DNA from 2 places in the Streptomyces sp. NPDC049585 genome. Region 2 is predicted to be linked to the other one. Evidence: riboswitches for the same ligand, from Rfam matches in the RefSeq annotation. Region 2 holds a riboswitch; the other holds the start of a gene.
What was found. A riboswitch is a leader RNA that binds a small molecule or an ion and turns the genes downstream of it on or off. The one in region 2 is predicted to bind thiamine pyrophosphate.
Positions count from the first base shown of each region.

Region 1 (3,145 bases), on a different contig from region 2:
TGAGGACGGCCTCGCCGGCGGTGAAGCAGCCGGCGGTGTTGGGCAGGACGCGGATGTCGTGCTTCTCCAGGACGGAGAGGACCGAGCCGCGGACGGTGGCGTCCAGGCGGCGCATCGCGACGGTGGTCAGTTCGGTGCCGGAGGCCAGGAGGGCGCGTTCGAGGACCTCCAGGCTGGGGGCGCCACCGGTGCCCATGATGAGGCGGGAGGTGAAGGTGGTGTCGGCGATGGTGAGCAGGTCGTCCGCCATGGGGGTCAGCCTCCCTGGACCGCGGTGAGGACCTCGACGCGGTCGCCCTCGCCGAGGGTGGTCTGCGGCCACTGGCCGCGCGGTACGACGGCCTCGTTGACGGCGGCGGCGACACCGCTGTGCGCCGCGGTGAGGGTGGCCACCAGGCCGTCGAGGGTGGTGCCGGCCGGGACGGCCCGGCGCTCGCCGTTGACGCTGATGACGTGGGTGGTCATGCGGGCTGCTCCTGGAGTGCGGGGGTGAAGCGGAGGGGGGAGAAGGGGCGGGCCTCCGCGGGCAGCCGTCCCTCGGTGAGGACCTCGGCCATGACGTCGCCGGTGACGGGGGTGAGCAGGACGCCGTTGCGGTGGTGACCGGTGGCGAGGTGCAGGCCGGGCAGGGCGGTGGGGCCGAGCAGCGGGGCGTTGTCGGGGGAGCCGGGGCGCAGCCCGGCGAGGGTCTCCACCAGGGGCAGCTCGGTGATGCCGGGCACCAGTTCGTGGGCGTCGCGCAGCAGTTCGTAGACGCCGCCGGCGGTGACGGTGGTGTCCCAGCCCTGTTCCTCGGTGGTGGCGCCGACGACGAGCTCGCCGTTCTCGCGCGGGACGAGGTAGACGTGCCCGCCGCGCACCACGGCCCGTACGGTGCGGGAGAGGAACGGCCGGTACGGGCCGGGTATGCGCAGCCGCAGCACCTGGCCCTTGACGGGCCGTACGGGGGGCAGGACCTCCTCGGGCAGGCCGGCGAGGCGGCCGCTGTGGCTGCCGGCGGCCAGCACCGTCCGTTCGGCGGCGACACGAGTGCCGTCGGCGAGCTCGGCGCCGGTGGCCCGGCCGCCGGCGAGCAGGGCCCGCACGGCGGGGGAGCGGTGGAAGGTCACCCCGGCCCGCTCGCAGGCGACGAGCAGGGCGCCGGCCAGGCGCCGGGGGTCGGTCTGGTGGTCGCCGTCGACCCGCAGGCCGCCCTGGACGGCGGGGGCGAGCATCGGTTCGAGCCGGCGGCACTCGCGCCCGGACAGCCACTGGGAGTCCAGGCCGCAGCGCTGCTGGAGGGCGTGCAGTTCCTTCAGGTGGGCCCGGTCGTCGGCGTCGAGCGCGACGGCGAGGGTGCCGCAGGCGCGGTAGCCGGTGTCGAGGCCGGTGGCCTCGTGCAGTTCCGCGGTGAAGGCCGGGTAGCGGCGGGCGGAGGCGAGGTTGAGGGCGAGCAGCGTCTCCTCGCCGTAGTGCAGTTCGGTGACGGCGGCGAGCATGCCGGCGGCCACGCGTGCCGCGCCGCCGCCGGGCTCCGGGTCGGCCACGACCGTGGTGAGGCCGCGCTGTGCGGCGCGCCAGGCCGTGACCAGGCCGATGATTCCGCCGCCGACGACCAGGACGTCGCAGGACGTGTCGGACGTGCCGTTCGCAGCGTGCATGGGCGTCCAGCCCCTCCCTTCGCCGGCATGACCCGGATCAGGTTCGTACGGTCGGAGGCCGTCCAGCCTCCCTCTCAGCCCGGTGCGCCGGGCTCCCGCGAGTGCTTGCAGCCTGCCACCCTAGTACGGGCCGCGGGCCACCCGGAAGGCAGCGGTGCGCCCGGCGGGGGTGACGCTGTGTCAGAGGTCTCGCCGGCGGATGCTCCGGCGCGCGCGGCCCGCGGGCCTAGAGTTGATCGGGTGAGCGAGCAGACGAACACCTCCGGTGACCGCCGCGTCGTCATCGTCGGAGCGGGCATGGCGGGCGTGCAGACCGCCGTGGCCCTGCGCGAACAGGGCTGGACCGGCAGCATCACGCTGCTGGGTGCCGAGCCCCACCCGCCCTACGACCGCCCCCCGCTGTCCAAGGCCGTGCTGCTGGGCACCGCCGAGGACTCCGCCTTCGCCGTGGACTTCGGCTCGCTCGGCATCGACGTGCGCCTGGGCACCGGGGCCACCGGGCTGCGCGCCGAGGAGCGCACGGTGCTCACCCCGGCGGGAGAGGTGCCCTACGACATCCTGGTCATCGCCACCGGCGCCGAGGCGGTGGCCCTGCCCGGCAGCGAGGACGTGCCGGGTGTGCACGTCCTGCGTACCTTCGACGACGCGGCCCTGCTGCGCCCGCTGCTGACCGAGCGGCGCCGCTTCGTCGCGGTGGGGGCGGGCTGGATCGGCGCGGAGTTCGCCACGGCCGCCCGCGAGGCGGGCTGCGAGGTGACGGTGGTGGAGGCCGCCGGCCAGGTGCTGCCGGGGGCGCTGCCGTCGGAGGTCGCGGCGCCCATGGCCGCCTGGTACGAGGAGAGCGGCGTGCGGCTGCTGACCGGTACGCCGGTGACGGCCGTGGAGGCCGGCGCGGTCGTCCTCGCCGACGGCACGCGGCTGCCCGCCGACGCGGTGGTCGTGGGCATCGGCGCCCGGCCGGCCACCGGCTGGCTGGCGGGCTCGGGCGTCGAGCTCGCCGAGGACCGCTCGGTGCGCGCCGACGACCGGCTGCGCACCTCGCTGCCCGGCGTGTACGCGGTCGGCGACTGCGCCTCCTTCCCCTCCGCCCGCTACGGCGAGCGGCTGATGGTGCACCACTGGGACAACGCCCTGCAGGGCCCGCGGACGGTGGCCGCGAACATCGTCCACGGCCCCGAGGAGAGCCCGGTCTACGACCCGGTGCCCTACTTCTGGTCCGAGCAGTTCGGGCGCTTCGTGCAGTACGCCGGGCACCGCGCGCCCGGTGACGAGCTGCTGTGGCGCGGCGACCCGCAGGGCGCGGCCTGGACGGTGTGCTGGCTGCGCGGGGACGTCCTGGTGGCCCTGCTGGCCGTGGGGCGGCCGCGCGACCTGGCCCAGGGGCGCAGGCTCGTCGAGCAGGGCGCCGCCCTGGACCGGGAGAAGGCGCGGGACGCCGCGGTGCCCCTGAAGGCGGCCGTGCTGACCCCTGCGGGACGGCCGGTGGAGTGACCTGCGGGCGACTT
Region 1 is NZ_JBFAPE010000032.1:45,358-48,502, reverse strand. It holds gene AB0K17_RS25600 (thiazole synthase) at 1-250, opposite strand, end outside; gene thiS (sulfur carrier protein ThiS) at 256-465, opposite strand; gene thiO (glycine oxidase ThiO) at 462-1,640, opposite strand; TPP riboswitch at 1,638-1,749, opposite strand; gene AB0K17_RS25585 (FAD-dependent oxidoreductase) at 1,938-3,131, shown strand.
Region 1: another riboswitch for thiamine pyrophosphate. It lies ahead of thiO (glycine oxidase ThiO); the one in region 2 lies ahead of thiC (phosphomethylpyrimidine synthase ThiC).

Region 2 (3,145 bases):
TGTAGAACGGCGCCTCCTCGCAGATCTCCTGCTGAAGGTCGATGTTCTCCTTGATCTTGTGCATCGGGACATGGCCCGGGCCCTCGATCATCGTCTGCACGTTGTGCCGCTTGGCGATCGAGTTGAGCTCGCCCAGCGTCCGCAGCTCGGCGAACTGGGCCTCGTCGTTCGCATCCGCGATCGAACCGGGGCGCAGGCCGTCGCCCAGGGAGAACGTCACGTCGTACGAGGCGAGGATCTCGCAGAGCTCCTCGAAGTTCTCGTAGAGGAACGACTCCTTGTGGTGCGCCAGGCACCAGGCCGCCATGATCGAGCCGCCGCGCGAGACGATGCCGGTCTTGCGGCGGGCGGTCAGCGGGACGTAGCGCAGCAGCACGCCGGCGTGGACGGTCATGTAGTCGACGCCCTGCTCGGCCTGCTCGATGACGGTGTCCTTGTAGATCTCCCAGGTGAGCTCCTCGGCCTTGCCGTCCACCTTCTCCAGCGCCTGGTAGAGCGGGACGGTGCCGATCGGCACGGGGGAGTTGCGCAGCACCCACTCGCGGGTGGTGTGGATGTTGCGGCCGGTGGAGAGGTCCATGACCGTGTCGGCGCCCCAGCGGGTGGCCCAGGTCATCTTCTCCACCTCCTCCTCGATGGAGGAGGTGACGGCGGAGTTGCCGATGTTGGCGTTCACCTTCACCAGGAACTTCTTGCCGATGATCATCGGCTCGATCTCCGGGTGGTTGACGTTGGCCGGCAGCACGGCGCGGCCCGCGGCGATCTCCTCGCGGACGGTCTCCGGGGAGACGCCCTCGCGCAGCGCCACGTACTCCATCTCGGCGGTGATCTCCCCGCGCCGGGCGTACGCGAGCTGGGTGACCGCCCCTCCGTCGCGGCCCCGGCGGGGCTGGCGGGGGCGGCCGGGGAAGACGGCGTCGAGGTTGCGCAGGCCCCCGCGCGGGGCGGTGTGCCTGATGCCGTCGTCCTCCGGGCGCACCGGCCGCCCGGCGTACTCCTCGGTGTCGCCGCGGGCGATGATCCAGTTCTCCCGGAGCGGGGCGAGGCCCCGTCGTACGTCCGTTACGACGGACGCATCGGTGTACGGGCCGGACGTGTCGTAGAGGCGGACGTCCTGCCCGTTGGTGAGGTGCACCCGTCGCACCGGAACGCGGATGTCCGGACGCGAGCCCGTCACATAGTCCTTGTGCCAGCCGATCTCGCGACCGGTTCCGGACGTGCGTGCATCCTGCGAGGTCATATGACCGTAACTCCCTACGCCGGCATTACCCGGTAACAGGTTCGGCGGTCGGCGCAGCGGCTTTCGCACCCATGTCCGGTTCGAACATGTCCAGTGCGAAGGTCAGCGCCCTCTCAGCCCGGTGCTCCGAGCTCCCGCGATTGCAAAGGTGGCACCACGCTAGCGCCTCCCGCGCCCGGAGGGCCAGGGGGGCTTGTCATCATCGACGGGTGACCCCCACGCATCCTTCCCCCCACTCGCACGCCCCCCACGACCCCGACCACGCCCGTGCGCCCGCCCCCGACGGTCCTGCGCACGGAGATGGGCACGGAGATGGGCACGGGCATGGCCACGGACGACGGCAGAACCATGGACACAGCCATGGGCACGGCCACAGCCATGCCCATGCGCACGGTCCCGCGACGCCCGTCTCGGGTCATCTGCGCAAGGTCATCGCGGCCGTACTCATCCCCTTCGCCGCCGCGGTGGCCGCCGGGCTGATCGTGCTGTGGCCCGGCGGCACCCCGCCGCACCAGCACACCGGCGTCGGCATGGACCAGCAGACGCAGTCGGGGCGGGTGACGGCCGTCAAGGAGTACTCCTGCCCGGCCTCCGGCGGGTTCGGCGGCCCGCAGCAGCAGCCGCAGCAGGGCGCCCCGTCGGCGCCGCCGCCGGCGCAGGGCACCTGCCAGAAGGCCACCGTCGAGGTGACCTCGGGACCGGACAAGGGCACCACGTTCACCGAGCAGGTGCAGCCCGGCTCCTCGCGCCACTACTCCTCCGGGCAGAAGGTGGTCCTCGCCTACGCCCCGAAGGCCCCGGAGAACCTGCGCTATTCGGTCACGGACGTCGACCGCGACCTGCCGATGGGGCTGCTCGCGGGCGTCTTCGCGGTCGCCGTCGTGGCCGTCGGCCGGTTGCGCGGCGTCTTCGCGCTCGTCGCGCTGGTGATCAGTTTCGGGGTGCTGACGCTGTTCATCCTGCCGGCGATCCTGCAGGGCTCGGACCCGCTGGTCGTCGCGGTGGTGGGCGGCGGCGCGATCATGCTGATCGCGCTCTACATGTGCCACGGGCTCAACGCCCGCACATCCGTCGCGGTCCTGGGCACGCTCACCTCCCTGCTGGTCATCGGCCTGCTGGGGTCGCTGTTCACCTCGTGGGCCCATCTGACGGGCAACACCGACGACCAGACCGGGCTCGTGCACGGCCTCTACCCGCAGATCGAGATACGGGGTCTGCTGCTCGCCGGGATCATCATCGGTTCGCTGGGCGTGCTCGACGACGTCACGGTCACCCAGACGTCGGCGGTGTGGGAGCTCAAGGAAGCGGACCCGGCGGCCACTTGGCGCCGGCTGTACGGACAGGCGATGCGCATCGGACGCGACCACATCGCCTCGGTGGTCAACACGCTCGTGCTGGCCTACGCGGGTGCGTCGCTGCCGCTGATGCTGTTGTTCACCATCGCGGACCGGGGGGTGGGCACGGTGGCGACGAGCGAGGTCGTCGCGGAGGAGATCGTACGGACCCTGGTGGGCAGCATCGGCCTGGTGGCCTCGGTGCCGGTGACCACGCTGCTGGCCGCGCTCGTGGTGAGCGCCGACCGGCCCGGCGCCGCGGGGGGCGGCAGGGGGACGGGGCGGCCCAGGTCGCGCGGTGGCAGGCGCCGCCGGGCGAGGTGAGGCCCCGGCTAACCGGCGTTCTGCCCCTCGGGGTTGCCGGCCAGGATGCTGTCGAGGGCCGCGGCGAGCTCGTAGTCGAAGTCGGCGACCGTGTGCTCCTCGCCGAGGGGGGCGATGCGGTCGGTCCGGTCGAGGAAGGCCACCAGCGGGGCGGCCCCGGCCCGGAACAGCGCGCCCTCGCCGCCCACTTGCAGCCGGATGAAGACGTCGGACAGGTGCTGCGAGGAGGCGGGGGCGATGTGCACGT
Region 2 is NZ_JBFAPE010000002.1:215,939-219,083, reverse strand. It holds gene thiC (phosphomethylpyrimidine synthase ThiC) at 1-1,240, opposite strand, end outside; TPP riboswitch at 1,235-1,388, opposite strand; gene AB0K17_RS03325 (YibE/F family protein) at 1,450-2,898, shown strand; gene AB0K17_RS03320 (SsgA family sporulation/cell division regulator) at 2,907-3,145, opposite strand, start outside.